Regions from separate parts of the Streptomyces sp. NPDC001832 genome, predicted to be linked through region 2. Evidence: predicted binding sites of a transcription regulator. Region 2 holds the regulator's gene; the other holds the start of a gene.

Region 1 (15,890 bases), on a different contig from region 2:
GCCGACCTCCTCGGAGATGACGGTGCCACCGGTGAGGATGGCGATGTCGCCGAGCATGGCCTTGCGGCGGTCACCGAAGCCCGGGGCCTTGACGGCGACGGACTTGAAGGTGCCACGGATCTTGTTGACGACCAGGGTCGACAGGGCCTCGCCCTCGACGTCCTCGGCGATGATCAGCAGCGGCTTGCCGGACTGCATGACCTTCTCCAGCAGCGGAAGGAGGTCCTTCACGTTGCTGACCTTGGAGTTCACGATCAGGATGTACGGGTCGTCGAGGGACGACTCCATGCGCTCCATGTCGGTGGCGAAGTACGCCGAGATGTAGCCCTTGTCGAAGCGCATACCCTCGGTGAGCTCCAGCTCCAGACCGAAGGTCTGGGACTCCTCGACGGTGATGACACCTTCCTTGCCGACCTTGTCCATGGCCTCGGCGATGAGCTCGCCGATCTGGGTGTCGGCGGCGGAGATGGAGGCGGTCGAAGCGATCTGCTCCTTGGTCTCCACGTCCTTGGCCTGCTCCAGGAGGGCGGCGGAGACGGCCTCGACGGCCTTCTCGATGCCCCGCTTGAGAGCCATCGGGTTGGCACCCGCGGCGACGTTGCGAAGGCCCTCACGGACGAGAGCCTGGGCGAGAACGGTGGCGGTGGTCGTACCGTCGCCGGCGACGTCGTCCGTCTTCTTGGCGACCTCCTTGACCAGCTCCGCGCCGATCTTCTCGTACGGGTCCTCCAGCTCGATCTCCTTGGCGATGGAAACACCATCGTTGGTGATCGTGGGGGCGCCCCACTTCTTCTCAAGGACGACGTTGCGACCCTTGGGGCCAAGGGTGACCTTGACGGCGTCGGCGAGCTGGTTCATGCCGCGCTCGAGACCGCGCCGGGCCTCCTCGTCGAACGCGATGATCTTGGCCATGTGAAGTGGTCCTCCCGGACAGGGGTGGATTTCTCCGGACCGAGTGGCGCCCGCGACGGACGGCCTGCGTGTCCGGCGGTTCCTTGCCCCACCGGACCTGCGGGCCTCACCGGCCCGGTCCAAGTTCTGTCACTCTCACCTGGAGAGTGCTAACGCCAATGATTAGCACTCGACCCCCAAGAGTGCAAGCGCCTTCGAAGAAGGCTCGCTGAGGGGTGGTGGTCGGGCGACGGGAGGGCGCAAGCGCCTTCGAAGAAGGCTCGCTGAGGGGTGATGGTCGTCGACGGGACGCGGACGAACACGGCCAACACGGGTGGACCACGGCGCTCACGCACAAAGGGCCCGTACCCCCTGGGGTATGGGCCCTTTGTGCGTGAGTAGTGTCGTTGGCCGACCGCGTCGAGCTCAGCCGACGGCGAGCTTGACCATGTCCGCCTGCGGCCCCTTCTGGCCCTGCGAGATCTCGAATTCAACTCGCTGACCCTCTTCGAGGGTGCGGTACCCGTCCATCTGGATCGCGCTGTAGTGGACGAAAACATCCGCACCACCGTCGACCGCGATGAAGCCGTACCCCTTCTCCGCGTTGAACCACTTGACGGTGCCCTGAGCCATGCCTAACTCCCCTATTACTGGCCCTTGCACAGGACCGCACTTCGCGGACCCGGGTCAGAACCCACCCTCCGACAGGAGAGGGTGCGTGCGCCGGAACGCGTCGACCGCGGCCGAATGTATCTGCCCAACTGCCCTCTGCAACAGGTCAATCGGACGAGAATTCTGGGCAGCACCGAACGCCCGAACATGAGGGATTCATGAGATTCCAGGGCAAGTCGGGCCGGGCAAAGGTGATGTTTGGCGCAAGGAGATCGACCACTTTGGCTGCTTCTTGTCGCGAGCGGGCGCATTCTCATATGCGGGCGGCACGGGCAGCGGGGGGGGCTTCCCACACTGTACCGCGCTCAACCACGCAGAATTGCCCCCTCCGCTTCTCTCGCGGAAGGGGCAATTCCGATAAGCCGTGAAGTCGGACGGACGGTCAGCAGCCCCCCGCCACCGCCGGGATGATCGAGATGCCGGCGCCGTCCGGCGTCGCCGCGTCCAGGCCGCCCTCGAAGCGCACGTCGTCGTCGTTGACGTACACGTTCACGAAGCGGCGCAACTTGCCCTGGTCGTCCAGGACACGAGCGGCGATGCCCGGGTGGTTCTGCTCCAGGGACTCGATGACCTGGGAGAGAGTCGAGCCCTCGGCCGGGACCTCGGCCCGGCCGCCCGTGTAGGTGCGGAGGATGGTGGGGATGCGGACCTTGACGCTCATGGTGGGTGCCTTTCTTCTGTCTCGGGTGGTCAGACGGCGGCGAGGCCGGCGGCGCGGAACGCGTCCAGGCTCGGGCGGATCGTCGCGGTCGCCTGAGAGGTGGCGGCCACCGCGTCCAGGGTCTTGAGGCCGTCACCCGTGTTGAGCACTACGGTGGTCAGCGTCGGGTCGAGCAGACCGGCCTCGATCAGCTTCTTCGTCACGCCGACCGTCACCCCACCCGCCGTCTCCGCGAAGATGCCCTCGGTGCGCGCCAGCAGCTTGATCGCGTCGACGACCTGCTCGTCGTCGACGTCCTCGACCGCGCCGCCGGTGCGGCGGGCGATGTCCAGGACGTACGGGCCGTCGGCGGGGTTGCCGATCGCCAGGGACTTGGCGATGGTGTCCGGCTTCTGGGGCCGTACGACGTCGTGACCGGCCTTGAAGGCGGTGGAGACCGGGGAGCAGCCCTCGGCCTGGGCGCCGAAGATCTTGTACGGCTTGTCCTCGACGAGACCGAGCTTGATCAGCTCCTGCAGGCCCTTGTCGATCTTCGTGAGCTGCGAGCCGGACGCGACCGGGATGACGATCTGGTCGGGCAGCTGCCAGCCGAGCTGCTCGCAGATCTCGTACGCCAGGGTCTTGGAGCCCTCGCCGTAGTACGGACGCAGGTTGACGTTGACGAAGCCCCAGCCCTCGCCGAGCGGGTCACCGATGAGCTCCGAGCAGAAGCGGTTGACATCGTCGTAGTTGCCCTCGATGCCGACCAGCTCACCGCCGTACACCGCGGCCATGACGACCTTGCCCTGCTCCAGGTCATGCGGGATGAACACGCAGGAACGGAAGCCGGCCCGGGCGGCGGCGGCGCCCACCGCACCGGCGAGGTTGCCGGTGGAGGAGCAGGAGAGGGTGGTGAAACCGAAAGCGCGGGCGGCCTCGACGGCAATGGCGACGACGCGGTCCTTGAAGGAGTGTGTCGGGTTGCCGGAGTCGTCCTTGACGTACAGGCCACCGGTGACGCCCAGCTCGCGCGCGAGGTTGTCGGCCTTGACCAGCTTCGTGAAACCAGGGTTGATGTTGGGCTTGTCCGCGACATCGGCGGGGACCGGCAGCAGGGGCGCGTAACGCCAGATGTTGTCGGGTCCGGCCTCGATGCGCTTCTTCAGTTCGTCGGGGGAGCCGCTCGGCAGGTCGTACGCCACTTCGAGCGGACCGAAACAGGACGCACAGGCGAAAATGGGGCCGAGCTCGAATCGCTCGCCGCACTCGCGGCAGGAAAGCGCCGCGGCGGGACCGAGGTCGACAGCTTCGGCGGAAGAATCAGTGCTTACTGCGACAGTCTGCACGGCCATGATGGCGGAGGCCCTTTCTCCTCATCTTCCTTGCGACGCATTTCGCCACAAGACGGAATTGGCACCTTCCCCACCGTGGCCTCGCGGCCGGTAGGAGGGTTGCCGGGACTTCAACGGGCCGTTCCCTCAGTCCCTCTGGATGAGCGCTGTGGCACTGGATCACCGATCCAGGCATTTGTTGGCAGACCGACCCCGACATGCGACGGCCGTCCGCGTTGTTCAAGACTGTAACCGAAGCACCGGACAGTTGAGATAGTCGTCCGAACCGCGAGATGGATCACATACAGGGAGTATCGACCGTGCTGGAAGAGGTCGAACGCTGGCTGGCCGGGCGTTCCTGGTCGGCCGCCGACCGCCCGCTGGACCGTCTCCTGGCCGCCAAGGCCAGGGACCCGCACCGCGGGAGCGTGAGCGTCGTACTGCCCGCGCTGAACGAGGAGGCGACGGTCGGCCGGATCGTCGCGACGATCCGGCGCGAGCTGATGGAGAAGGTCCAGCTGGTCGACGAACTCGTGGTGATCGATTCCGGTTCCACGGACGCTACCTCGAAGGTTGCCCGGGAGGCCGGCGCCCGGGTGGTGCACCGGGACGAGATACTCCCCCGGATACCCGCCGTGCCCGGCAAGGGCGAGGTCCTGTGGCGGTCGCTCATGGTGACCGGCGGTGACATCGTCTGCTTCATCGACGCCGATCTGAAGGACTTCTCGGCGGACTTCGTCTCCGGCATCGTCGGCCCGCTGCTGACCGACCCGAACGTGCAGTTCGTGAAGGCGATGTACGACCGCCCCTTCGGTGACACCGCAGGTCAGGGCGGTCGCGTCACCGAACTGGTGGCCCGTCCGCTGCTCAATCTGCACTGGCCGCAGCTGGCCGGTTTCGTCCAGCCGCTGGGCGGGGAGTACGCCGTGCGCCGCTCCCTCCTCGAACGGCTGCCCTTCCCCGTCGGCTACGGAGTGGAGCTGGGCCTCCTGGTCGACGCGCTGCACACGGTGGGCCTGGACGCGCTGGCCCAGGTCGACGTGGGGGTGCGCAAGCACCGCCACCAGGACGGGCAGGCGCTCGGGCGGATGGCGGCGGCAATCTACCGGACCGCTCAACTCCGTCTGTCCCGAGGTCACTTGGTGCGGCCTTCGCTCACCCAGTTCGAGCGCGGCGAGAACGGCTTCGTGCCACGCACCCATGCGGTGGACACCGAGGAGCGGCCCCCGATGCGCGAGATCGAGGAGTACGTTTCGCGCCGCGCGGCCTGACGTGGCCTGGCTTCGCACGTTTGGGTGGTTCGTGATCCGGCTAGATTCCGCAACATGGTCTCCGAGCACGAAGCCCAGTCCGCTGCCCAGGTCCTCGTCGCGTCCAACCGGGGCCCGGTGTCGTACACCCTCGCCACGGACGGATCGCTCGACGCGAAGCGGGGCGGCGGCGGGCTCGTCTCCGGGCTGAGCGCCGTCAAGGACAAGCTGTGGGTGTGCGCCGCGCTCGGTGACGGGGACCGGGAGGCGGTCAGGCGCGGGGTCGGTGAGCAGGGCGTACGGATGCTCGACATCGACGCGGCCGTCCAAGCGGACGCGTACAACGGCGTCGCGAACTCGGTGCTCTGGTTCGTCCACCACATGCTGTACCAGACGCCGCTGGAGCCGGTCTTCGACGCGGAGTTCCGGCGGCAGTGGGCGTCGTTCGAGACGTACAACCGGGCCTTCGCCGAGGCGCTCGCCAAGGATGCGGGCCGGGGCGCGGCGGTGCTGGTGCAGGACTACCACCTCGCGCTGGTGCCCGGCATGCTCCGCGAACTCCGCCCCGACCTGCGTATCGGCCACTTCTCGCACACCCCGTGGGCGCCCGCCGACTACTTCCGCCTGCTCCCCGACGACATTGCCGAGCAGCTGCTGCACGGCATCCTGGGCGCGGACCGGGCGGCCTTTCTGACCCGGCGCTGGGCGGACGCGTTCATCGGCTGCTGTACGGAGATCCTGGGCGGCACCGGCCGGACCAGGATCGGGGTGCACGGGCTCGGCGCTGACGCGGACTTCCTACGCGGGCGCGCGCACGAGGCGGACGTGGACGAGCGGATGGCGGCACTGCGGGAGCAGGTCGGCCCCGGGCGGAAGACGATCGTACGAGTGGACCGAACGGAACTGTCCAAGAACATCGTGCGCGGGCTGTTCGCCTACCGCGCGCTCCTCGAAGAGCGGCCCGAATGGCGTGAGCACGTCGTCCATGTCGCCTTCGCCTACCCCTCGCGGCAGGACCTGGCGGTGTATCGCGACTACACGGTCGAGGTGCGGCGGGTCGCCGACGAGATCAACGCCGTGTACGGCACGGCGGGCTGGACGCCGGTCGTGCTCCACGTCAAGGACGACTTCGCCCGCTCGCTCGCCGCGTACCGGCTGGCCGACGTGGCGCTCGTCAACCCGATCCGCGACGGCATGAACCTGGTCGCCAAGGAGGTCCCGGTCGTCTCCGACCACGGCTGCGCACTGGTGCTGTCGCGGGAGGCGGGGGCGTACGAGGAACTGGGCAGCGATGCGGTCGTGGTGAACCCGTACGACGTGTCCGCGACGGCGGCGGCGCTGCACGAAGCTTTGACGATGCCGGACGACGAACGGGCCGCGCGCACGAAGCGGCTGGCTGCGGCGGCGGTGGCGCTGCCGCCGCAGCAGTGGTTCCTGGACCAGCTGGACGCGCTGCGGCGGCAGTGAGCGGGAGCGGTCTCAGAGCTGCCGCGCCAGGGCCGCCAGGAAGTCGACGACGGCTCCCGGGCCGGTCAGCAGCAGATCCGCCCGATCGGCCAGTTCGGGCACTTCCGCGCTGCCGCTGCAGACCAGCAGGCCCGGGATGCCGTCGGGGCCGTCGGTGCGGAGCTTCTCCACGGCGGCGTACGCGGCGAGGTCGCCCAGGTCGTCGCCCGCGTACAGGACGGACTCGGCGTCCGTCTCCCGTACGTACTGTGCGAGCGCCACACCCTTGTCCACGCCCGGCGGGCGCAACTCCAGTACCAGGCGGCCCGGTTCGACGATCAGGCCGTGCCGGCCGGCGAGCTCGCCGAGGGGGCCGCGCAGGGCCTCGAACGCGGCCTGCGGGTCGGTGGCCCGGCGGGTGTGGACGGCGAGCGACCGGCCCTTCTCCTCGATCCAGGTGCCGTGCCACGAGTCGAACCGGTGGAGCACGCCCGGGAGTTCGGCGCGGACCGCGGCGATACCGGGGTGCGGGGCGGAGGCATGGACGGCACCGGAGGCGGCGTCCCAGCGTTCGGCACCGTAGTGGCCGAGGACGACGAGGTGATCGAGTCCCGGCACTCCGGCGAAGCCGCCGTGCCGGACGGCGACGCCGGCCGGGCGGCCGGTGATCACGGCGACGGAGGCCACCTTCGGGGCGAGCGCGACGAGCGCGTCGACGGCGCCGGGGTAGGCGCGGGCCTGTTCCGGGTCCGGGACGATGTCGGCGAGCGTCCCGTCGAAATCGAGCGCGACGACGGCACGGTCGGGGCGCGCGAGGATTGCAGCGAGGGCTTCTCGGCCGGGCGGGGTGGTGGGGGCCGGGAGCTCGGCCGGGGTCTCGCTCGACGCGGGTACGTGCGGGTTGCTGCCCATGTGTCGAGCCTATAGGCGTACCGCCGGACACAACCATGGGCGGGTGCCGGTTTCAGCGGCGCTCGCGCCTCGCATCCCGTACCCGGCGCAGGCGGTTCACCGTCACCGGGTCCGCCTCCAGCGCGCGGCGGTCGTCGAGCAGCACGTTCAGCAGCTGGTAGTAGCGCGTGGGCGAGATGCCGAGTTGTTCGCGGATCGCGCGCTCCTTCGCCCCGGGCCCGGCCCACGACTGCCGTTCGACGGCGAGCACGGCACGGTCCCTGTCGGAGAGGCCGATGGGGCCGTCCGTGTCGTCGGGGCCATTCGGGTGGGTGGTCATATCAGCCAACCTATCGCCCGGCCGGAGAGCCGCCACCCGTCATTCCGCGTCCTGCGCCGCCCTCACGTCCGAGGCGGTTGCCGTCACCACAAACCGGGATAGTGGACTAGACCTTTTCAGTTCCTCGGGCGAGACTGTTTCCCGTGAAACACGTCATCGCCCTCGATGTGGGCGGCACCGGAATGAAGGCCGCACTGGTCGGGGCCGACGGCGCCCTCCTGCATGAGGCGCGGCGGGCGACCGGCAGAGAGCGCGGCCCCGACGCCGTCGTGGAGTCGATCCTCACCTTCGCCGCAGACCTGCGGGCGTACGGTGAGGAGCACCTCGGCGAAGGCGCTGTCGCGGCCGGTGTCGCCGTGCCCGGCATCATCGACGCCGAGAACGGGATCGCGGTCTACGCCTCGAACCTGGGCTGGCGCGACGTACCCATGCGGGAACTGCTCGGCGAGCGGCTCGGCGGTGTCCCCGTCGCGCTGGGCCACGATGTGCGCACCGGCGGGCTCGCCGAGGGCCGGATCGGCGCGGGCAAGGGCGCCGACCGCTTCCTCTTCGTACCGCTGGGCACCGGGATCGCCGGGGCCATCGGCATCGCGGGCACCATCGAGTCCGGCGCGCACGGGTGCGCGGGCGAGATCGGCCACATCGTGGTCCGGCCGGACGGCCCGGACTGCCGCTGCGGTCAGCGCGGCTGTCTGGAGACCCTGGCGTCCGCCTCCGCGGTGACCCGGGCCTGGGCCGCCGCGTCCGGCGATCCGGCGGCGCACGCGGCGGACTGCGCGAAAGCCGTGGCGTCGGGCGACCCGGCGGCCGTGGAGGTCTGGCGGAACGCGGTCGACGCGCTCGCCGCCGGGCTGGTCACCGCGCTGACACTGCTCGACCCCCGCACACTCATCATCGGTGGCGGTCTCGCCGAGGCCGGGGAAACCTTGTTCACACCACTGCGTGCGGCCGTCAAGGAACGTGTCACGTTCCAGAAACTGCCCCACATCGTCCCTGCGGCCCTCGGGGACGCCGCCGGATGCCTGGGCGCAGGGCTGCTCGCCTGGGATCTTCTCTCCACGGAGGTATCCGCCTGATGGCCGGACGCGCAGACAGCACAGTTCTCGCAGGTGCCCGGGTGGTGCTTCCCACCGGAACCATCGAGAACGGCCGGGTGATCATCGAGGGCACCCGGATCGTCGGCAGCGCGGCGGAGGACACAGGCACCCCGTGGAAACCACCCACCGACGGCAACCCCACACACACCCCGGCCGCGTCCACACCGTGTCCGGATGCCACCCGGATCGTCGACCTGAGCGGCCACTGGGTGGTCCCGGGCTTCGTCGACATGCACAACCACGGCGGCGGCGGCGCGTCCTTCACCTCCGGCACCGTCGACGATGTCCTCACCGGCATCCGCACCCACCGCGAGCACGGCACCACCACGCTGGTCGCCTCCACCGTCACCGGCGAGATGGACTTCCTCGCCCAGCGGGCCGGTGTCCTCTCCGAGCTGGTCGAGCAGGGCGACCTGGCCGGTGTCCACTTCGAGGGGCCGTTCATCTCGCCGTGCCGCAAGGGCGCGCACAGTGAGAATCTGCTGCGCCACCCGGACCCGGCCGAGGTCCGCAAGCTGATGGACGCGGCACGCGGCACCGCGAAGATGTTCACGCTCGCCACCGAACTCCCGGGCGGCATCGAGTCGGTTCGACTCCTCGCCGAGCACGGGGTGATCGCCGCGATCGGGCACACCGACGCGACGTACGAGCAGACCGTCGAGGCGATCGACGCGGGCGCCACCGTCGCCACGCACCTCTACAACGCGATGCCCGGCTTCGCCCACCGCGCGCCCGGCCCGATCGCCGCCCTGCTGGAGGACGAGCGGATCACCGTCGAGCTGATCAACGACGGTACGCATCTGCACCCCGCCGCCCTGGAGCTGGCCTACCATCACGCGGGCGCCCACCGCGTCGCACTGATCACCGACGCCATGGACGCGGCCGGCTTCGGCGACGGCCGGTACCAGCTCGGCCCGCTCGCGGTCGAGGTCAAGGACGGCGTCGCGCGGCTGGTCGAGGGCAACTCGATCGCGGGCTCCACGCTCACCCTGGACGTCGCGTTCCACCGGGCCGTGACCATCGACAGGATTCCGGTCGGCGATGTCGTCCAGTCCATCTCCGCCAACCCGGCACGGCTGCTCGGCGTGTACGACAAGGTCGGCTCGCTGGAGCCGGGCAAGGACGCGGACCTGGTGGTCCTGGACGCGGACTTCACGCTCAAGGGCGTCATGCGCAAGGGCCAATGGATCATCGATCCCCGGATCGGCTGATCCGGCCCGTTAGAGGTCGCGCACATAGGTGGGGTGGAGGAAGGAGCGGGGCGAGGGGCAAGCCGGGCAAGGCGGAGGAGGGAGGCGGATGGGATCTCCCCTGCTCGAGCGCAGCTGAGAGCTTGGGGAAGGAGCGTCGTCGACCGACGACAACGCCGCCAGGCGCCGCCCATCGGCACGCGACGCCGCCCCACCTATGTGCGCGACCTCTTATTGACGGCGAGTCGAGTACGTAACGAAGAGACGGCGGTTGGTCCGGAGATCTGGGCCGATCGCCGCCTCTTTGACATGATCACCTGGGAAAGAGGCAGAGAAAGCGCATTCCGTCCAAGGATTCGCGCTCCAGAGCAGGATCGAGGGGGCGGCCGCGGTGATCCTCACGGTCACACTGAATACGGCACTCGACCTGACGTACGGCGTCCCGGAACTCGTCCCGCACGCCAGCCACCGCGTCAGCGACAAGTCCGAGCGGCCCGGTGGCAAGGGCCTCAACGTGGCCCGGGTGCTCTGTGCCCTCGGGCACGAAACGGCGGTCACCGGCTTCGCCGGAGGCTCCACCGGAGCCGTGGTGCGCGAGCTGCTGGCAGGCCTGTCGCGGCAAAACGCGGACACGAAGGCCAAAAACGGTGCCACACCCGCCGCCGCGCCGATCACCGACGCCCTCGTCACCGTCGCCGGGAACACCCGTCGCACGATCGCCGTCGTCGACCGTGCCACCGGCGACACCACCCAGCTCAACGAACCCGGCCCGCTCGTCACCACCGACGAGTGGACCGCCCTCATAGGCCGGTACGAGGAGCTCCTCACCGGGGCCGACGCCGTCGCCCTCTGCGGCAGCCTGCCGCCGGGCATCCACGTCGGCGCCTACGCCGAACTGGTCCGCCTGGCCCGCACCGCCGGCGTCCCCGTGCTCCTGGACACCAGCGGCGAACCGCTGCGCCGCGGCATCGCCGCCCGCCCCGATCTGATAAAGCCCAACGCCGACGAGCTCGCCCAGCTCACCGGCTCCCGCGAACCCCTGCGCGCCACCCGCGACGCCCGCCGCCGCGGCGCGCACGGGGTCATCGCGTCCCTGGGCCCGGACGGCATGCTGGCCTCCACCCCCGATGGCATCTGGCGAGCGTCCCCGCCCGCCAAGGTCCTGGGCAATCCGACCGGTGCGGGCGACTCCGCGGTGGCCGGGCTGCTGTCCGGCCTCGTCGAAGGCCTGAGCTGGCCGGACCGGCTGCGGCGGGCGGTGGCACTGTCGACGGCGACCGTGCTCTCCCCGACAGCCGGTGAGTTCGACCGTGCGGCGTACGAGGAGCTGCTGCCGCGCGTCGGCGTCGAGGAACACACAATCGCGGCCTGAGAGCCTGTCGGTTGACCACCGAATTTCGGCAACGCCGAAAGCGTGCGTGCCAGGCCGTGGCCGCCCGATCAGAGGTCGCCCGACAGGATCTGAGGCCGCGCCAGCCCCCGAACCCGCGTTCGGCTGGTTCGAAGAAGCAGCAAGAGGTCAGCATGCCGCTCGTCAGCACCGGTGAACTCGTCTCCGCCGCCCAAACCGAGGGACGCGGGATCGCCGCCTTCAATGTCATCACGCTGGAGCACGCGGAAGCCATCGCGGCCGGCGCGGAGCGGGCCGGAGCGCCCGCCATTCTGCAGATTTCCGAGAACGCCGTGAAGTTCCACGGCGGACGGCTCTGTGCCATCGCCGCCGCAGCCGCCGCCGCCGCCCGTACCTGTGGCGCCCCCCTCGCGCTCCACCTCGACCATGTCGAGTCCGTGGAGCTGCTGCACCAGGCGCACACGGAAGGCTTCAGCTCGGTGATGTTCGACGCCTCCAAGCTTTCGTACGAGGAGAACGTGCGGGCCACGGCCGAGGCCGTGGCCTGGGGCCATGAGCGTGGCATCTGGATCGAGGCCGAACTCGGCAAGGTCGGCGGCAAGGAGGGCGAGGCCCCGCTCGACGCCCACGCCCCCGGTGTCCGTACCGACCCGGCCGAGGCCGCCGCGTACGTACGCGACACCGGGGTGGACGCGCTGGCCGTCGCGGTCGGCTCCTCGCACGCCATGACCGAGCGCACCGCCGCCCTGGACCACGCCCTGATCGGCCGGCTGCGCGACACCGTCCCGGTCCCGCTGGTGCTGCACGGCTCCAGCGGCGTCCCGGACGACGAGATCCGCCGGGCCGTCACCTCCTCCGGCATGGTCAAGATCAACGTGGGTACGGCGCTGAACACGGCGTTCACCGGCGCGGTACGGGCGTACCTGGCCGAGAACACCACGGGCGTGGACCCGCGCAAGTACATCGCACCGGGCCGCGAGGCGATGGCCGCGACGGTGGCGGGGTTCCTCGCGCTGATGGGCTGACCGCGGCACGCAGCGCGTTGCGCGCGCCGAACAAAACACAAACGCGGCCTCTCCCCGGTTCGGACACCAGGAGAGGCCGCAAAGTGTTCGCCCTCAATGGGCTAACCGTTCTCAGGGGTGACTTCCAGCCAATCCAGGATCACGTCGCACTGATTCCCTTCCTGGCACGAGATGCTGATCTCGTTCTCACCCTTGTTCAGGTCGACCGGTGCCCAGGTGGTCTGCCAGTTCTTTTCCCAGTCCGAGTCGGACGAGTGGATGAAGTTCTTGAGGCCGATGGGCTGCGGATTCGGCTTCCCGTTCACCGTCAGCGTTGCATTGGCGTCCTTGGCGGGAATCGCATAACGCACCGTCAAGCGGTACTTGCCTTCCTCCTCCATCGCTGCCTTCCACGTCACCGATGAGCCAACCTCGTTGAAGCCCGTGACGTATGAGCCGTTCGGGCCTTCCGCGCCCTTGATCGTGTTGTCCAGCTGGGCCGTGCCGCCGAGCTTCAGCGTCGCCGCGTCCTGCTTGGGAAGCTCGGCCGGGGCCTTCGAACTCTCGGACGGCTCGACCTTCGGGGACTCCTCGACCTGGCTACTGGGGCTGGCGGAGGGGGTCGCCTCGTCCTTCTTCTCTTCCTTGTTGTCGTCGCTCGTGATCAGTGCGGCGCCGATACCGATGAGCACGACCAGGACCACCGCGACCGCACCGATCAGCAGGCCCTTGGTGTTAGGGCCGCCCTTGCCGGGACCGCCGGTGCGGCCGCGGCCGCCCTGCTGCGGGACATGCGCCGAGGGAGCGCTGGGGTGTGTCGCCGGGGCGGCGTACTGCGCGTTCGGCTGGCCGTACGGCTGCTGGTGCGGCACCTGCTGCCCGTACTGGCGCTCTCCGACGGCCCGCACCTGGTTGTACGAGGTCCGGGGCACGCCGGGCTGCGTGGCCGCGGGAGGGTAGCCGTAGCCGCCCTGCCGTGGCGGCTGGGCGCCTGCTGCCTGTCCGTCCTCGTACAGGTAGCCGAACGGATCGTCGTCCTCGGGCGTGTTTGCGCCGTTGTTCCCGGCCGTCATCCCTGGGTCACTCCTCACCATGTCGCCAGCCGTCGCCGAATTTCGCCAGCCGTGGCCGACCGGCCGAGCCTACCTTGAACGACCCGCACCAAGAATTGCCGTCGCACGTCCTGGAACCGCGGTGTGATGCGGGAACAGCCCTGTCGTAAACGTCAGCCGGCCCTGCGGTGAACCTTCGACCGGGACCGCTTCTCCACGTACATCCGCTGGTCGGCGGAGCGCAGTACCTCTTCGGCGGTCATGCCGCAGGCGGCCCAGCCGATACCGAAGCTCGCCCCGACGCGCACCGCCCGGCCGTCGACCCGAATGGGCGGAATGATGGCGTTACGGAGGCGTACGGCCAGGTCCGCGGCGTCTGCGGCGCCGAGTCCGTCGGCGAGAACGACGAACTCGTCACCCCCGAGGCGGGCGACCGTGTCGCCGTCACGGACGCAGGCGCTGAGACGGCGGGCGACCTCGATCAGCACGGCATCACCGGTGTGGTGGCCGAAGCGGTCGTTGATCGACTTGAAGCCGTCGAGGTCGCAGAAGAGGACCGCGAGGCCCTTCGCCCCGTCGTCGTTCTCGGTGTCCGGCGCAACGGAATGCACATGGTGGTCGTATGGGCCGTCGGGTGCCGAGTCCACGTCGTAGCCATGTGTCCGCGCGTCCGGGTCGCCGACGTCGCCATACGCCGCGTCCAGCGTCTCCACCGGGGTGGTGGCCGCCGAGTGCGGGCGCTCGCAGAGCCGGGAGCTGAGCCGGGAGCGCAGCTCTGCGCTGTTGGGCAGACCGGTGAGCGCATCGTGCGAGGCGCGGTGCGCGAGATGCAGCTCGTGGCGCTTGCGCTCCTCTATGTCCTCGACATGGGTGAGCAGGAAGCGCGGGCCGTCCGCGGTGTCGGCGACGACGGAGTTGCGCAGCGAGACCCAGAGATAGGCGCCGTCCCGCCGCCCGAGCCGCAGCTCGGCGCGGCCGCCCTCGGCGGAGGTGCGCAGCAGGGTGCCGATGTCCTCGGGGTGGACGAGGTCGGCGAAGGAGTAGCGGCGCAGGACGGACGCGGGGCGGCCGAGCAGCCGGCACAGGGCGTCGTTGGTGCGCAGCAGCCTGCCGTGCTGGTCGCCGCCCATCTCGGCGATGGCCATGCCACTGGGGGCGTACTCGAAGGCCTGGCGGAAAGACTCCTCGCTGGCCCGAAGCGCCTGCTGTTCACGCTCCAAACGGACCAGGGCGCGTTGCATGTTCGCTCTCAGCCGGGCGTTGCTGATCGCAATGGCCGCCTGTGATGCGTACATCTGGAGGGCCTCACGGCCCCAGGCGCCGGGGCGGCGGCCGTTGCGCGGGCGGTCGACGGATATGACACCCAGAAGATCGAGACCGCCGCCGGACGCGTACATAGGGGCGTAGAGCCGGTCCTCGGGGTGCCACTCGTCCTCGAAGCGGGGTTCGGGGCCCTCGGTGTGCCACTGCGGTACGTCGTCGTCGAGGAGGACCCAGCCGTCAGTGTGGGGAATGAAGCGGAGCTCGTCCCAGGGCTCACCCATCGAAAGCCTGCGCTCCCAGGAGCTGCGCGAGCCCACACGGCCGGTGATCAGGGCTTCTGCGGCGCTATTGCCGGCGAAGGCGGCGACGACGAGATCGCCGTCGGGGCGGACCAGGTTCACGCAGGCCAGCTCGTAGCCGAGACCGGCGACGATTCCGTCGGCCACGGTCTGCAGCGTGTCGGCCAGGCTCCGCGCCGTATTGAGATCGGCCACGGCCTGGTGCAGCTGCCGCATCGTCGCAAGACGGACGTACGGCTCCGACTCGGCCTCCATTGCTCGCACTCCCCGAGACCTCGACAGCACTCCAGGTTTTATCGGCGTACCTGCTTCAGTGTCACGGCCACTGAATCACACTGAGCTGCGCAGTCGGTACACAGGGTCAGCAAATATTGCCCTCTGTGACTCAAGTCACAACAGATGATGAAAGGGTTCGAGCTCACTGCGGATGTGGCCCGTCCTTTCCCTGAACGCACATCCGGGCGGTGCGGCGCCTGACCACCGCCGCGATGGGCCGCGGGTCCTAGGACCCGGCTGGTCCCCTGGCCCGATGCGACGGCACACCGTCCGCGGCTAGCGTGCATACGTGTTGCAGACGAAACTCCCCGCCCCGCCTTACGAGCCCATCCCCCATGCTGAGGGGGTGAGCAACGATGAGTTCCGAGGCGCCCTCTCCCGGCTGGCCGCCGGAGTCGTGCTGATCACCGCCGAGGAGCCGCCGCTCGACGAGAACGGGCGCGGTGAGGACGTCGGGATGACGGCGACCGCCTTCATGTCGGTGTCGCTGGACCCCCCACTGGTCATGGTCAGCCTGCGCAACGGCTCACGGATGGACGATCTGCTGTCGGAGCAGCCGCTGTGGGCGGTCTCCGTGCTCGCCGAGAGCCAGCGGCACATCGCCGGACGGTTCGCGATGAGGGGCCGGATCAGCGACCGGCTGCTGTTCGAGGACATCCCATATACAAGGGGAGAGTTCAGCCATGCACCACTGGTCGGAGGCGCGCTGGCCACGCTGGAGTGCCGCACCGAACAGCGAGTCCTGGCAGGCGACCACACGCTGGTGATCGGCCGGGTGCTGAGCGCGGCCCTGCCGAGCGGGGACGGATCGCCGCTGACGTACTTCCGGGGGCGGTACCGGCAGCTGGGGTGAGGGGGCGGCATCACGCAGTTGGCGGTGAACGGGGCCCGGCGTCG
Region 2 (15,890 bases):
GGGGGTGGACTTCTTCCACGGCGGGGTCAGGTCCGGCTGGTAGCTGCGCATTGGATGACGATAGGAGGGCAACACATCACGACACGCCGGAGGGGGCACCACCGATGCCTTCAGGGTCATGGAGGACGGCCAGTTGGTCGCGCTGGTGCCTGACGAACGCCGCGTCCACCACCGCGCCGTGCCCCGGAACGTACACCGCGTCCTCGCCGCCCAGCGCCAGCAGCCGGTCCAGCGCGGCCGGCCAGCGGGACGGGACGGCGTCCCGTCCCGCCTGCGGTTCGCCGGACTCCTCGACCAGGTCGCCGCAGAGCACCACCGCTGGGGAGCCGGGGACGAGCACCGCCAGATCGTGGCTGCTGTGGGCGGGGCCCACATTCACCAGCACCACCTGACGGCCGCCGCCCAGATCGAGCGTGCACTCGCCGCACACCTCGTGGTGCGGCGCCACCAGCGCATCAACAGCCTCGGCCGCATCGTGTTCGGACACTCCGTGGCGCACCGCGGAGGCGCGCAGATCGTCCGCCCCGAGCTTCAGCAGCCCGGCCATGCCGACCGCTCCGTACACCTGGGTGCCACAGAACGCGGCAGTGCCCAGTACATGGTCGAAATGGGGGTGGCTGAGTGCGATATGCGTCACCCTCCGGCCGAGCAGGGCCTGCGCCTGGGCCCGTACTTCCGCGCCTTCGCGAAGTGTTGATCCGGTGTCGTAGAGCAGCACTCCATCCGCTCCGGCCACCAGCGCGACTGTCGCATCCCATCCGGGAAGGCGGCGTCGGCCCACTCCGTGACCGAGTCGCTCCCAGCCGAACTCTTCCCAAGAGGCGTTCATACCGCGACGCTATCGGCAACGACCTGCGCAGTCCCGCGGTAACCCTTGCTAGGCCCCCACTCGACCGCCGTACACTGGGCGGGAGATTGCTGGCACTCGCGAGGACAGAGTGCCAGGGGGGTTCCTGGGAATGAAGCAGGAACGGCCCGAGAACCACCGAGGAAACACAGCTGGAGGTGTGCGCGATGCTCAGCGAACGCAGACTCGAAGTGCTGCGCGCCATCGTCCAGGACTATGTCGGCACGGAGGAGCCCGTGGGCTCCAAGGCGCTCACCGAGCGGCACAAGCTGGGGGTCTCCCCGGCCACTGTCCGCAACGACATGGCGGTGCTGGAGGACGAGGGCTTCATCGCCCAGCCCCACACCAGTGCGGGACGCATCCCGACGGACAAGGGCTACCGGCTCTTCGTCGACAAGCTTGCGGGCGTCAAGCCCCTCTCGTCGCCGGAACGTCGTGCCATTCATAATTTCCTCGACGGCGCGGTCGACCTCGACGATGTCGTGGGCCGCACCGTACGGCTGCTCGCGCAGCTGACCCGGCAGGTCGCCATCGTGCAGTACCCCTCGCTGACCCGGTCGACGGTTCGGCATGTGGAGCTGCTGTCACTGGCAGCCGCCCGGCTGATGCTCGTGCTGATCACGGACACCGGCCGGGTTGAGCAGCGCATGATCGACTGCCCCGCTCCGTTCGGTGAGACATCTCTCGCCGATCTGCGGGCCCGGCTCAACAGCCGGGTCGTCGGACGCCGTTTCACGGATGTTCCGCAGCTGGTGCAGGATCTGCCGGAATCCTTCGAGAGCGAGGACCGGGGAACCGTGTCCACCGTGCTCTCCACCCTGCTCGAAACCCTCGTCGAGGAGACGGAGGAGCGGCTGATGATCGGCGGCACCTCCAACCTCACCCGCTTCGGGCACGACTTCCCTGTGATGATCCGGCCGGTGCTGGAGGCACTGGAGGAACAGGTCGTGCTGCTGAAGCTGCTCGGCGAGGCCAAGGACTCAGGCATGACCGTACGGATCGGGCACGAGAACGCCCACGAGGGGCTCAACTCCACATCCGTCGTCGCGGTCGGCTACGGTTCGGGCGACGAGGCAGTCGCCAAACTCGGCGTGGTCGGACCGACCCGCATGGACTACCCCGGAACGATGGGAGCGGTACGCGCAGTGGCACGTTACGTCGGACAGATCCTGGCGGAGTCGTAAGTGGCCACGGACTACTACGCCGTACTCGGCGTGCGCCGCGACGCATCTCAGGACGAGATCAAGAAGGCATTCCGGCGGCTCGCTCGCGAGCTGCATCCGGATGTGAACCCCGATCCGAAGACCCAGGAGCGGTTCAAGGAGATCAACGCCGCCTACGAGGTGCTGTCGGACCCGCAGAAGAAGCAGGTCTACGACCTCGGCGGCGACCCGCTGTCCGCCTCGGGCGGCGGCGGCGCGGGCGGATTCGGGCAGGGTGGCTTCGGCAACTTCTCCGACATCATGGACGCGTTCTTCGGTACGTCGTCGCAGCGCGGACCCCGCTCGCGCACCCGGCGCGGCCAGGACGCGATGATCCGGCTGGAGATCGACCTCGCCGAGGCCGCGTTCGGCACCACCAAGGACATCCAGGTCGACACGGCCGTCGTCTGTACGACCTGCAGCGGCGAGGGCGCCGCACCCGGCACCTCCGCCCAGACCTGTGACATGTGCCGCGGCCGCGGCGAGGTCTCCCAGGTCACCCGGTCCTTCCTGGGCCAGGTCATGACCTCGCGGCCCTGCCCGCAGTGCCAGGGCTTCGGTACGGTCGTGCCGAGCCCGTGCCAGGAGTGCGCCGGTGACGGCCGCATCCGGTCGAGGCGCACGCTCACCGTGAAGATCCCCGCCGGTGTCGACAACGGCACCCGCATCCAGCTCGCGGGCGAGGGCGAGGTCGGCCCCGGCGGCGGCCCGGCCGGCGATCTGTACGTGGAGATTCATGAGCTGCCGCACTCGGTGTTCCAGCGCCGCGGTGACGATCTGCACTGCACGGTCACCATCCCCATGACGGCGGGCGCGCTCGGCACCAAGGTGCCGCTGGAGACGCTCGACGGCCTGGAGGAGGTCGACATCCGGCCCGGCACCCAGTCCGGCCAGTCGGTCCCGCTGCACGGCCGCGGCATCACGCATCTGCGGGGCGGCGGGCGTGGCGATCTGATCGTGCACGTCGAGGTGATGACCCCGACGAAGCTGGACCCGGAGCAGGAGCGACTGCTGCGGGACCTGGCGAAGGTGCGCGGCGAGGAGCGGCCCACCGGCCAGTTCCAGCCAGGGCAGCAGGGGCTGTTCTCCCGGCTGAAGGATGCCTTCAACGGCCGCTGACGGCCCTGCACACGGCCTCCGGACGGGCGCGCCTGCCGAGCCCGTCCGGAGTTTGAGCACGAATTGGACCGCAGGCCCCGCACGCCGAGGCACGCAGGACGTGACACGATGCGGTCATGTCATCCGTATTGACCGATCTCTGCCGGTATCCGATCGTGCAGGCCCCGATGGCGGGTGGTGCGTCCTCTCCGCAGCTCGTCGCGGCCGTCGCCGAAGCGGGCGGGCTGGGCTTCCTGGCCGCCGGGTACAAGACGGTGGACGGCATGTACAACGAGATCAAACAGCTGCGCGGGCTGACCGATCAGCCCTTCGGCGTCAATCTCTTCATGCCGCAGCCTGCTCTCGCCGACCCGAGCGCCGTCGAGGTGTACCGGCATCAGCTCGCCGGTGAGGCCGCCTGGTACGAGACCCCGCTCGGCGACCCGGACTCCAGTGCAGGCGACGACGGCTACGAGGCCAAGCTCGCCATCCTCCTGGAGGACCCGGTCCCGGCAGTCTCGTTCACCTTCGGCTGCCCGGCCCGCGACACCCTCGACGCGTTCGCCGCCGTCGGCACGTACACCGTAGTGACGGTCACCACACCCGAGGAGGCCCAGGCCGCCCAGCGGGCGGGCGCCGACGCGGTCTGTGTCCAGGGCATCGAGGCGGGCGGCCACCAGTCCACCCACCGCGACGACCCGCAGACCGACGGCACCGGGATCGGGCTGCTCTCCCTGGTGGCCCAGGTCCGCGAGACCGTGCAGGTGCCGATCATCGCCGCGGGCGGGCTGATGCGCGGGTCCCAGATCGCCGCGGTGCTCGCCGCGGGCGCGGAGGCGGCGCAGCTCGGCACGGCGTTCCTCATCTGCCCCGAGTCCGGGGCGAATCCGCTGCACAAGCAGGCACTGACCAACCCGCTGTTCGTACGGACCGCCCTGACCCGGGCGTTTTCCGGCCGCCCGGCCCGAGGTCTGGTCAACCGCTTCATGCTCGAACACGGCCCGTACGCCCCCGCCGCCTACCCGCAGGTCCACTGTCTGACGGCCGGGCTGCGCAAGGCGGCGGCAAAGGCCGGGGACGCCCAGGGCATGGCACTGTGGGCGGGGCAGGGGCATCGGATGGCACGCGAGCTGCCGGCCGGTCGGCTGATCGGACTGCTCGCCGAAGAACTGGACGCCGCACGGGCGGCAGTGAGCACAGGGAGTATGCAGTGACCGCACCGGTCTTCGTCGTCGAACAGGTCCCCGACGGGCCAGAGTTCGTCCTGGAAGGACCCGAGGGACGGCACGCCGTATCGGTGAAGCGGCTGCACGCCGGTGAGGACGTCGTGCTGACGGACGGCCACGGCCGTTGGACGGAAGGCATCGTCAGGGCCACCGAGGGCAAGGACCGGCTCGTGGTCGCCGGTCTGGCGACGGCCCATGAGGAGCAGTGGCCCACACCTCGTATCACCGTCGTCCAGGCCCTGCCCAAGGGTGACCGCGGCGAAGTCGCCGTCGAGACGATGACGGAGACCGGTGTCGACGCGATCGTGCCCTGGCAGGCATCGCGCTGCATCACGCAGTGGAAAGGCGATCGCGGACTCAAGTCCCTCGCGAAATGGCGCAGCACCGCCCGGGAAGCGGGCAAGCAGTCGCGCCGGGTGCGCTTCCCCGAGGTGGCGGACACACTGACGACCAAACAGGTCGCCGCACTTCTGGCCGCGGCGGACTTCGCCGCCGTCCTGCACGAGGACCGGGGCCACGACAGCGAGCCGCTGGCCACCGTTCAGCTCCCCACCCAGGGCGAGATCGTGCTGGTCGTCGGCCCCGAGGGCGGTGTGTCGCCGGACGAACTGGCGACCTTCGCCGCGGCGGGCGCCCGTACCTGCCGGCTCGGAATGTCAGTCCTGCGCACCTCGACGGCGGGCACGGCGGCGACGGCACTGCTGCTGGGGCGCACCGGCCGCTGGGCGTGAGCTCCCTTTGACGCGCCTGCGCCGCCCGTTGTGACCGCAAGCCGTCTACCGTCCCATGGGGGATCGATGGGAAGCTGCCCGTATGGGGACATCAAGGACATGTGGACATCAAGGGTCATGGGGGCAGGGAAGAACCCGTCGCTTTCTGGCCGCGTCCGCACTCGCGGGCGCGGCGGTCGCGGGCGCCGTGGCCTGTGAGCCGACGGGCAGCCTGAACTCGGCATCCATCGCAGTGACAACCGACCTGACCGGTACCAGCGCCCTGGAGCGCAACGGGGTCGATGTGCGGTGGCTGAACTGCACGGCCGACATCCACGGGAACCAGGTCGTGGGCGCGTTACCGTCCGCCTCCGCCTCCGCCTCCGCCTCCGCCTCCGCCTCCGCGCACGGCACCGCGGGCGTCGACTGCACCGGAAGGACCGGGAGCGGCAAGGACATCACGATCACCGGCGAGGTGACCCAGGCCCTGGACGGGCGGTGTGTGCGGGGTGACCTGACCGCCAGAACCGGCGGGAAGGCCGTCTTCCGGGCAGATGTGCTCGGCGACTGCAACGCCGCCCCGTCGACCATCGGGGCGAATCCTCCCCAGGGCGGCAGCAGCGGCAGCGCCCGGCCGGCGGTCACCGTGACGGTCACGGTGACCGAATCGCTCCGGGGCAAGTAGGACCGACCGGCAATTGGTGGGCGGCGTCGCGGCCCATTTGCCGGTCGGCCCAAGTGTGTCCGGCACCGGGCCACCCGGCGGACTCCGGCCAACCCAGTTCCGCGGAGCACGCCGGAAGCCTAGGGTGATCGGTGTGACACAGCCTGCCTACCTCCGATACCCCCATGTCCAGGGCGATTTGATCGCCTTCACCGCCGAGGACGACGTCTGGCTGGCGCCGCTGGACGGCGGCCGAGCCTGGCGCGTCAGCGCCGACAACCGGCCTGTCACCAACCCGCGTATATCTCCCGACGGAACCCGCGTCGCATGGACGTCCACCCGGGACGGGGCGCCCGAAGTGCACATCGCACCGGTCGACGGCGGCCCCTCCAAGCGGCTCACATACTGGGGCGACGCACGGACCTCCGTACGCGGCTGGACGCCCGACGGCGACGTACTGGTCATCAGCACCCAGGGCCAGGCATCGCTGCGGCGCAGCTGGGCCAGGGCCGTCCCGGTCGACGGCGGGCCCGCGCGGATCCTGCCATACGGGCCGGTCGGCGCCCTCGCGTACGGGCCCGGCGGACGGGTCCTGCTGCTCTCGGCCACCATGGGGCGCGAGGCCGCCGCCTGGAAGCGCTACCGGGGCGGCACCGCAGGCAAGTTGTGGATCGCGGAAGAGGGAACGACCGACGGCCCGGCGGAGTTCGTACGGCTCCACGAGGACCTCGACGGGAACATCGAATCCCCGATGTGGGTGGGCAGTGCGGACTCCCCTGCTCGAACGGAGTCGAGAGCTCAAAGACGAGTCGCCTTCCTCTCCGACCATGAAGGCGTGGGCGCGCTCTACTCCTCGCTCCCCGACGGCTCGGACCTGCGCCGGCACACCGGCATCGAAAGTTTCTACGCCCGCCACGCGACCACCGACGGCACCCGCGTCGCCTACGCCTCGGCCGGTGAACTCTGGCTGCTGGACGACCTCGAAGGCTCCGAGCCCCGCCGCATCGACATCCAGCTCGGCGGCCAGCGAGCCGACCTGCAGCCCCACCCCGTGCACGCCGGCAACCACCTCGACACCGCGTCCCCGGACCGTACGGGCCGCGGCAGCGCCGTCGCGACGCGCGGTGCCGTCCACTGGGTCACCCACCGCGAGGGACCGGCCCGCGCGCTCGCCGTCGAACCGGGCGTACGGGCCAGGATGCCCCGCACCTTCCAGGCCGACGGCGACCAGCACGTCGTCTGGGTCACCGACGCCGAGGGCGACGACGCCCTGGAGTGCGCCCCCGCCACCGGCACCGCACCGGGCGCCGTACCGCGCCGCCTCGCCGCGGGCCGTATCGGCAGGGTTCTCGACCTGGCAGCGGCCCCGGACGGCAGCCGGTTCGCCGTCGCCGCGCACGACGGGCGGGTACTGATCGTCGAGCGGGAGAGCGGCGAGGTCCACGAGGTGGACCGCAGCGAGCACGGCGACGTCTCCGGCCTCGTCTTCTCGCCCGACTCCGCCTGGCTTGCCTGGTCGCACCCCGGGCCCGATCCGCTCAGGCAGCTCAAGCTCGCGCATCTCGCCGATCTGTCGGTCGCCGAGGCCACTCCGCTGCGCTTCCGGGACTTCGCACCCGCGTTCACCACCGACGGCAAGCACCTCGCGTTCCTCTCCGAGCGGTCCTTCGACCCGGTCTACGACGCCCATGTCTTCGATCTGGCCTTCATCGGCGCCTGCCGTCCGCATCTGCTGACGCTCGCCGCCACCACGCCCTCCCCGTTCGGGCCGCAGCGCCACGGCCGCCCGACCGAGAAGGAGAAGAGCGGCGAGGGCGAGGACAACCCGACCGCGCTGCCCGTCACCCGGATCGACCTCGACGGACTCGCCGACCGGATCGTGCCGCTGCCCGTCGAGGCTGCCAGCTACTCCACGCTGCGCGCCGCGAAGGACGGGCTGCTGTGGCTGAGCCACCCGGTAACCGGAGTGCTCGGTACGAGCGGCGCCACGCCCGACTCCCGCCGACCCGAGACCGTCCTCGAACGGTACGACCTGGAGAAGCTGCGCTGCGAGGAACTCGCCTCGGACATCGGCGGCTTCGCGGTCAGCGGCGACGGCAAGCGGATCGTCCTGCACACCCGGGGCAAGCTGCGTGTCGTGCCGTCCGACAGCCGCGTCCCGGCCGGCGACGACGACCACGACGGGGGCAGCGACAGCAGCGTCACGGTCGACCTCTCCCGGATCCGCCGGACCCTCGACCCGGCCGCCGAGTGGCGCCAGATGTACGACGAGGCCGGGCGCATCATGCGGGACAACTTCTGGCGTCCCGACATGGGCGGCATCGACTGGGACGGAGTCCTGAACCGCTACCGGCCGGTGCTGGAGCGCGTCGCCACCCACGATGACCTGATGGACCTGCTGTGGGAGGTGCAGGGTGAGCTGGGCACCTCGCACGCCTATGTGACGCCGCCCGGCGGATGGCGCGACGACTCGGCCCTGCAGGGGCTGCTCGGCGCCGACATCTCCCGTACGGGTGAAGGGAGTTGGCGCATCGACCGGATCCTGCCGTCCGAGACCTCCGACCCGGCGGCCCGCTCGCCGCTCGCCGCACCCGGGGTGGCGGTGCGCGTCGGGGACGCGATCCTCGCCGTCGACGGGCACCCGGTCGACCCGGTGGCCGGGCCCGGACCGCTGCTCACCGGCTCGGCCGGCAAACCGGTCGAGCTGACCGTCTCACCCGTGGACGGCGGCGACCCGCGCCATGTGGTGGTCGTACCGGTCGCCGACGAGGAGGCGCTGCGCTACCACGCGTGGGTCGCCGACCGCCGAGCCTACGTCCACGAGCACTCCGGCGGACGCCTCGGCTATCTCCATGTCCCCGACATGGTCGGCTCGGGCTGGGCGCAGCTCCACCGCGACCTGCGGATCGAAGTGGCCCGCGAGGGGCTGGTCGTGGACGTCCGGGAGAACCGGGGCGGCCACACCTCGCAGCTGATCGTGGAGAAGCTCGCCCGCCGCATCGTCGGCTGGGACCTGCCGCGCGGCATGCAGCCGTACAGCTACCCGGAGGACGCGCCGCGCGGCCCCGTGGTCGCCGTCGCCAACGAGTTCTCCGGCTCGGACGGCGACATCGTGAACGCGGCGATCAAGGCGCTGCGCATCGGGCCGGTGGTCGGCACGCGTACCTGGGGCGGGGTGGTCGGCATCGACAGCCGGTACAAGCTCGTGGACGGGACGTCCGTCACCCAGCCCAAGTACGCGTTCTGGTTCGAGGGTTACGGCTGGGGTGTGGAGAACCACGGGGTCGATCCCGATGTAGAGGTCGTGATGGCGCCGCAGGACCATGCGGCGGGGCGGGATCCGCAGCTGGACGAGGCGATCCGGATCGCGCTCGCGTCGCTGGCGCAGACGCCGGCGAAGCGGGCACCGGAGCGGCCGGGGGCGTAGCGGGGCGGCGGGCCGGGTGCCTGTGCGGCGGGTACAAGGCCCGCCGCAGGGGCACCCGCACGTACATCGGGTGCCCCCCACCCCACCTCCGACCGCCCCGATACCATGCCGTACAACGATCATCACCGGACAACGATCACCACCGACCGAGGAGCCGACCCATGGCGGGAGAACCGCAGCCCGACTGCCTGTTCTGCAAGATCGTCTCGGGTGACATCCCGGCAACCATCGTCCGGGAGACCGAAACCACCGTCGCCTTCCGGGACATCAACCCGCAGGCCCCCACGCACGTACTCGTCATCCCTCGCGTCCACCACCGGGACGCCGCCGCCCTCGCCGCCGCCGAGCCGGGGATCGCTGCCGACATACTGCGCGAGGCCGGCCACGTAGCCGCCGACGAGAAGATCGTGGACAGCGGCTACCGGGTCGTCTTCAACACCGGCTCCGGCGCCGGCCAGACCGTCTTCCACGCGCACGCCCACGTTCTGGGCGGCCGCGGACTGCAGTGGCCCCCCGGCTAGAACGGTCGATCGCACACCGTGTCCGTACGCGAACTCGTGGTCCTCGGCACCGCCAGCCAGGTCCCGACCAGGCACCGCAATCACAACGGCTATCTCCTGCGCTGGGACGGCGAGGGCATCCTCTTCGACCCGGGTGAGGGCACCCAGCGCCAGATGCTGCGGGCAGGTGTCGCCGCGCACGACATCGACCGGATCTGTGTCACGCACTTCCACGGCGACCACTCGCTCGGCCTGGCCGGGGTGATCCAGCGGATCAACCTCGACCAGGTCCCGCACCCGGTCACCGCGCACTACCCGGCGAGCGGGCAGCGCTTCTTCGAGCGGCTGCGGTATGCGACCGCCTACCGCGAGACCGTCCAGCTGACCGAGGCCCCGGTCGCCGCCGACGGGGTGCTCGCCACCACGGACGCGTACACGCTCAGCAGCCACCGCCTCTCGCACCCCGTCGAGTCGTACGGCTACCGGCTCGTCGAGCCCGACAGGCGCCGCATGCTGCCCGCGAAGCTCGCCGAGCATGGCATCACGGGGCCGGACGTCGGCCGGATCCAGCGCGAGGGCGCCCTCGGCGGCGTCACGCTCGACGACGTCTCCGAGCGCAGGCGCGGGCAGCGGTTCGCGTTCATCATGGACACAAGGCTCTGCGACGGCGTGCACGTGCTCGCCGAGGGATGCGATTTGCTGGTCATCGAGTCGACCTTCCTCGACGAGGACGAGCGACTCGCCACCGACCACGGCCATCTGACCGCCGGGCAGGCAGCCCGGGTGGCCCGGGACGCGGGCGTACGGCACCTCGTGCTGACGCACTTCTCGCAGCGGTACGACGACCCGGCCGTCTTCGAAGCCCAGGCCCGCGCCGCGGGGTTCGAGGGCGAACTGACCGTCGCCCGGGACCTCAGCCGGATTCCCGTCCCCACCCGGCACCTCTGAAACACATCAGCACCACCATTTGTGAGCGTGAAAATCCCGTGCACCTCCCCAAGGCCGAACTCCACCTCCACATCGAAGGAACCCTCGAACCCGAGCTGGCCTTCGCGCTCGCCGAACGCAACGGCGTGCAGCTGCCCTACGCGAACACCGAAGAGCTCCGCACCGCCTACCTCTTCGACGATCTGCAGACCTTCCTCGATCTGTACTACGCCCTGATGGCGGTGCTCCGGACCGAGGAAGACTTCGAGGAGCTCGCCGACGCGTATCTCACCCGCGCCGCCGCCCAGGGCGTCCGGCACGCGGAGATCTTCTTCGACCCGCAGGCGCACACCGCCCGCGGCGTCCCGATCGGCACCGTCATCAAGGGGCTCGGCCGGGCGCTGGACCGCAGCGAGGAGAGGCACGGCATCTCCACCCAGCTGATCATGTGCTTCCTGCGCGACCAGTCCGCCGAATCGGCGCTGGAGACCCTTCAGGCCGCGAGGCCGTATCTGAACCGGATCAGCGCCGTGGGCCTGGACTCGGCGGAGGTCGGGCATCCGCCCGTCAAGTTCCGTGAGGTGTACGAGGCGGCCGGGGCGCTCGGGCTGCGCAAGGTCGCCCACGCCGGCGAGGAGGGCCCGCCCGAGTACATCCGGGAGGCCCTGGACGTCCTCGGGGTCGAGCGCATCGACCACGGCCTGCGCTGCATGGAGGACGCGGACCTGGTGAAGCGGCTGGCCGCCGCCCGTGTGCCGCTCACCCTCTGCCCACTGTCCAACGTACGGCTGCGCGCCATCGACACCCTGGAGCAGCACCCGCTGCCGGCCATGATGGCCGCCGGACTGCTCTGCACGGTGAACTCCGACGACCCCGCCTACTTCGGCGGATACGTCGGGGACACCTTCCACGCCGTCCACGAGGCGCTCGGCCTGGACCACGAGCAGCTGCGCACGCTGGCCCGCAACTCCTTCGAGGCGGCCTTCCTCGACCACGACGAGGAGCGCAGGGCGCGCTATCTGGCCGAGGTCGAGGCGTACGAGTTCGACTGACCGGCCCCACCCGACGGACCGGCCGTCCGGAACGCGTTCCTGCCCAGCCGCCTGCGACGCAGCGCGGGCAGGCTGATCTCCGTGACGGCCTGCTCCGGCGCGCCCAGCTCGGGCACGGCACCGGGCACCGCTCCGGTGGTGACAGCGAGCAGCGCGGCCGGGGCACCGCCCCTGCGGCGCACCGATCCCGGCACCAGCGGACGGCCACCGGTGTGCAGGGCGACGGCCGTGACCGGGACCGCGACCAGGAGCGTGACGGCGCCCAGGATCAGGCCCATGGCCGGGTAACCGGCCTGCTCGGACAGCACACTGCCGAGAACCGGTCCGCAGGCCACCCCGACGGATGAGGCGGAGCCCGCGAGTACCGCCCAGCGGCCGCGTACGTCCAGGGAAGCGGCCAGGCCGATCAGATACGACAGGACCACCGGGTAGACGGTGTTCCACAGGATCTCACCGGTCGCGAACGAACCGAGATTCCCGGCCGACGAGCTGAGCACGATGCTCGCCGCGATGATCACGGTGCCCAGGCCGATCGGCACCGCCCGGCCGAGCCTGGCGCCCAGCACCCCGGCGCCCATCACCCCGAGCAGACCCGCACCGAGCGCCGCGGCGAACACCGCACCGACGGCGACCTCGGAGAGGCCCGCCTGGACCACACCGATCCGGCCGCTGACGCCCCACAGCGCGTTCTGGGCCATGGACCAGACGAGCATTCCGCCCGCCAGCACCAGACCGGAACGGTGGTGCGGCAGCCGACGGGCGACGGGAGCGGCGCCGCCGCCGGGCGTGGTGCCGCCGAGCCGTGCGGTGGCAGGCCAGACGAGCAGGGCGGCCAGGGCGATCGAGGCGAACGGCAGCCGGTGGCCGCCGCCGAGGTGCGGGATCGTCAGATAGAGGGCGCCCGCCGTCGCGGAGACGCTGAGCAGACCGAGCGACGAGGTCCGGTGCGGATCGCGCTGGGCGGCGATGCCCGCCGCGGCCACCGCGGTCGCCGTGCCGGAGCCGAAGCCGCCGATCATCGCGCCGATGACCACCAGCGGCACGGAGCCCGCCAGCGCTGCGCAGCCGTATCCGGCCATGGCCAGCACCAGCCCGATCCGGGCCGACCTTCGCGGTCCGTACGTCTCGACCCGGCCAGCCAGCGTGAACCCGGCGGTGGCCGAGCTCAGCAGAAGGACGCTGCCCACCAGACCGGCCTGGGTCGTACTGAGGCCCAGACAGGCGGAGAGACGCCCGACGATGGTGGGGAGCAGATAGGCGGCGAGGTAACCGGCGGTGAACACGGCGACCAGGGGCCACGCGGCGCGAGGGCGCGAGGACATGGGCGTTCCTGAAGACATGCCGAAGAAGGCAGAGAAGGCAGGGGAGGGCAATGCGGGAAATACGGGGGGACGGGGCACACATCGGCGACTGTCGCCTACGGGGCTCGCGGGCCAATTTGTATCAACTGCTTCCCACTGTTCGAAAGGCTCCCCTGTGTGATCTGAGGCATATATGGGTTTGCTCTCCGGCTGTGCGGGTAGCAGCGATCGTTTATGCAGGTCGGCGCCTGTATGCGCGGGGCGTTCGCCGACCCTCCTGAAATGGCGGCGCGGACCCTGCGGTTACGGGCGGTGGATCGGGCACACTGGCCAGATCTGCCACGACCGGGGAGTGCAAGGTGAGCACAGACATTCCAGGCATCGACCCACTGGACGGGCTGCGCGCCCCGCAGGACCCGGACTGCGACGTCTTCCTCACCGGCACGGTCTTTCTCGACATCATCTTCACCGGCCTGGACAGCGCCCCGGTGCGCGGCACCGAGTCCTGGGCGCGCGGCATGGGTTCCAGCCCCGGCGGGGTCGCCAACATGGCCACCGCGCTGGCCCGGCTGGGACTGCACACCTCGCTGGCGGCGGCGTTCGGCGACGACCACTACGGGGAGTACTGCTGGGACGCCCTGGAACAGGGCGAGGGCATCGACCTGTCCATGTCGCACACCGTCCCCGGCTGGCACTCGCCGGTGACCGTCTCGATGGCATACGAGGGCGAGCGGACGATGGTCTCGCACGGCCACGAGGCCCCGGGCCCCGCGGGCACCCCCGGCCTCGCGATCCCCGCCGAGGAGCCCGCGTTCCCGAGCTGCCCGCCCCGCGCCCGGGCCGCCATCGCCTCGCTCGTCCCCGGCCGCAGCGAGCCCTGGGTCGCCGAGGCGGCCAGGCACGGCGCCCGGATCTTCGCCGGCGTCGGCTGGGACGAGACCGGCCGCTGGGATCTGGACGCCCTCGTCGACCTGGAGCACTGCCAGGCATTCCTTCCCAACGCTGAGGAGGCGATGCGCTACACCCGCACCGACTGCCCGCGCGCCGCTGCCCACGCCCTGGTCGAGCGGGTGCCGCTCGCCGTGGTCACCCTGGGCGCGGAGGGCGCGTACGCGGTGGACGCGGTGACAGGGGCGAGCGCCGAGGTACCCGCGATCGAGGTCGAGGCGCTGGATCCGACCGGGGCGGGCGATGTCTTCGTCGCCGGGTTCGTCACGGGCACCCTGGCCAACTGGCCGCTGGCCGACCGGCTGGCCTTCGCCGGACTCACCGCGGCGCTCTCGGTGCAGGAGTTCGGTGGATCGCTGTCGGCGCCGGACTGGGAGGAGATCGCCGCCTGGTGGCAGCAGGTCCGCACCTTCGCCGACCAGGACCCGGCGGCGCTCCAGCGGTACGCGTTCCTGGAGAAACTGCTGCCCGCCGCCGCCCGGCCGTGGCCGCTGCGCCGGGCCGTCCCGACGATCGGCTTCCGCCGCCCGGCGTAAACCTCGCCCACGATTGTCAGCGGCTGCCGATGGTGGGCGAGGTCGTTAGAAGCTGTTGTCCAACCCTGGGCACATGTGTTCGCAGCGCGTGCGAAAAAGGGCTCGGTGTTGTCGGCGCGGAGTCGTAGGCTTGGAAACCCAGAGGTTGTCGATCGGCGAGAACCTTGCAACGGGAGGTATGTGCAGGCCACAGAGCCGGCCCATGACTCAGACACCCACAGCCCAGACCCCTGCGCCGGGGCAGGCGCGAGCCCAGTTCACCGTTCCGGCCAAGCATCCGATGGTGACTGTCCTGGGCTCAGGAGACGCGCTGCTGCGCGTGATCGAGACGGCCTTCCCGGCGGCCGACATCCATGTCCGCGGAAATGAGGTCAGCGCTGCCGGAGACGCGACGGAAGTCGCCCTGATCCAGCGCCTGTTCGACGAGATGATGCTGGTGCTCCGCACCGGTCAGCCGATGACGGAGGACGCAGTGGAACGCTCGATCGCCATGCTCAGGGCGAGTGAGAGCGGCGAGGGGGACGGCCTGGAGACACCGGCCGAAGTGCTCACCCAGAACATCCTCTCCAGCCGCGGTCGCACGATCCGCCCCAAGACGCTCAACCAGAAGCGATACGTCGACGCCATCGACAGGCACACGGTCGTGTTCGGCATCGGCCCCGCAGGCACCGGCAAGACCTATCTCGCCATGGCGAAGGCGGTCCAGGCCCTGCAGTCCAAGCAGGTCAACCGGATCATCCTGACCCGTCCCGCCGTCGAGGCGGGTGAGCGGCTCGGATTCCTGCCGGGCACGCTCTACGAGAAGATCGACCCGTATCTGCGCCCGCTCTACGACGCGCTGCACGACATGCTCGACCCCGACTCGATCCCGCGGCTGATGGCGGCGGGCACGATCGAGGTCGCCCCCCTGGCATACATGCGCGGACGCACGCTCAATGACGCTTTCATCATTCTCGACGAGGCGCAGAACACCAGCGCCGAGCAGATGAAGATGTTCCTGACCCGGCTCGGCTTCGACTCGAAGATCGTCGTCACCGGTGACGTCACCCAGGTCGACCTGCCGAACGGGACCAGCAGCGGCCTGCGCCAGGTCCAGGAGATCCTGGACGGTGTCGAGGACGTGCACTTCTCCCGGCTCACCTCCCAGGATGTCGTCCGGCACAAGCTGGTCGGCCGTATCGTCGACGCGTACGAAAAATACGACAACCGAGACGGTCGCACCGGCCGGAACAGCCACAACGGGAAGTAGTCGCACCGCACCATGTCGATCGACGTCAACAACGAGTCCGGAACCGAGGTCGACGAGCAGGCGATCCTCGACATCGCCCGCTACGCGCTCGCGCGGATGCGGATCCACCCGCTCTCCGAACTCTCGGTGATCGTGGTGGACACCGACGCCATGGAGCAGCTCCACATCCAGTGGATGGACCTGCCGGGTCCCACCGATGTCAT

Evidence for each region. Region 2 encodes HrcA, which represses chaperone genes, less so after heat shock. Its sites were predicted from a motif close to TTNGCACTCNGNNNNNCNGAGTGCNAA; they were not measured.
Region 1: the regulator HrcA is predicted to act here: its motif matches at 1,075-1,101, upstream of groL (chaperonin GroEL).

What each region holds. Positions count from the first base shown of each region.
Region 1 covers NZ_JBEOYU010000004.1:81,049-96,938, forward strand. Annotated here, with positions in the region: gene groL (chaperonin GroEL) at 1-912, opposite strand, end outside; gene ABT115_RS05155 (cold-shock protein) at 1,318-1,524, opposite strand; gene ABT115_RS05160 (MoaD/ThiS family protein) at 1,946-2,224, opposite strand; gene thrC (threonine synthase) at 2,254-3,555, opposite strand; SAM riboswitch class I at 3,574-3,701, opposite strand; gene ABT115_RS05170 (glucosyl-3-phosphoglycerate synthase) at 3,855-4,805, shown strand; gene ABT115_RS05175 (alpha,alpha-trehalose-phosphate synthase (UDP-forming)) at 4,860-6,251, shown strand; gene otsB (trehalose-phosphatase) at 6,264-7,142, opposite strand; gene ABT115_RS05185 (DUF3263 domain-containing protein) at 7,195-7,461, opposite strand; gene ABT115_RS05190 (ROK family protein) at 7,605-8,537, shown strand; gene nagA (N-acetylglucosamine-6-phosphate deacetylase) at 8,537-9,769, shown strand; gene ABT115_RS05200 (1-phosphofructokinase family hexose kinase) at 10,140-11,120, shown strand; gene ABT115_RS05205 (class II fructose-bisphosphate aldolase) at 11,273-12,124, shown strand; gene ABT115_RS05210 (CBM35 domain-containing protein) at 12,226-13,176, opposite strand; gene cdgB (diguanylate cyclase CdgB) at 13,329-14,972, opposite strand; gene ABT115_RS05220 (flavin reductase family protein) at 15,340-15,846, shown strand.
Region 2 covers NZ_JBEOYU010000048.1:10,708-26,597, forward strand. Annotated here, with positions in the region: gene ABT115_RS26685 (DUF3097 domain-containing protein) at 1-51, opposite strand, end outside; gene ABT115_RS26690 (MBL fold metallo-hydrolase) at 77-829, opposite strand; gene hrcA (heat-inducible transcriptional repressor HrcA) at 1,015-2,031, shown strand; gene dnaJ (molecular chaperone DnaJ) at 2,032-3,168, shown strand; gene ABT115_RS26705 (nitronate monooxygenase) at 3,285-4,361, shown strand; gene ABT115_RS26710 (16S rRNA (uracil(1498)-N(3))-methyltransferase) at 4,358-5,104, shown strand; gene ABT115_RS26715 (hypothetical protein) at 5,337-5,768, shown strand; gene ABT115_RS26720 (S41 family peptidase) at 5,902-9,174, shown strand; gene ABT115_RS26725 (histidine triad nucleotide-binding protein) at 9,336-9,695, shown strand; gene ABT115_RS26730 (ribonuclease Z) at 9,714-10,622, shown strand; gene ABT115_RS26735 (adenosine deaminase) at 10,661-11,653, shown strand; gene ABT115_RS26740 (MFS transporter) at 11,617-12,975, opposite strand; gene ABT115_RS26745 (carbohydrate kinase family protein) at 13,314-14,438, shown strand; gene ABT115_RS26750 (PhoH family protein) at 14,641-15,687, shown strand; gene ybeY (rRNA maturation RNase YbeY) at 15,700-15,890, shown strand, end outside.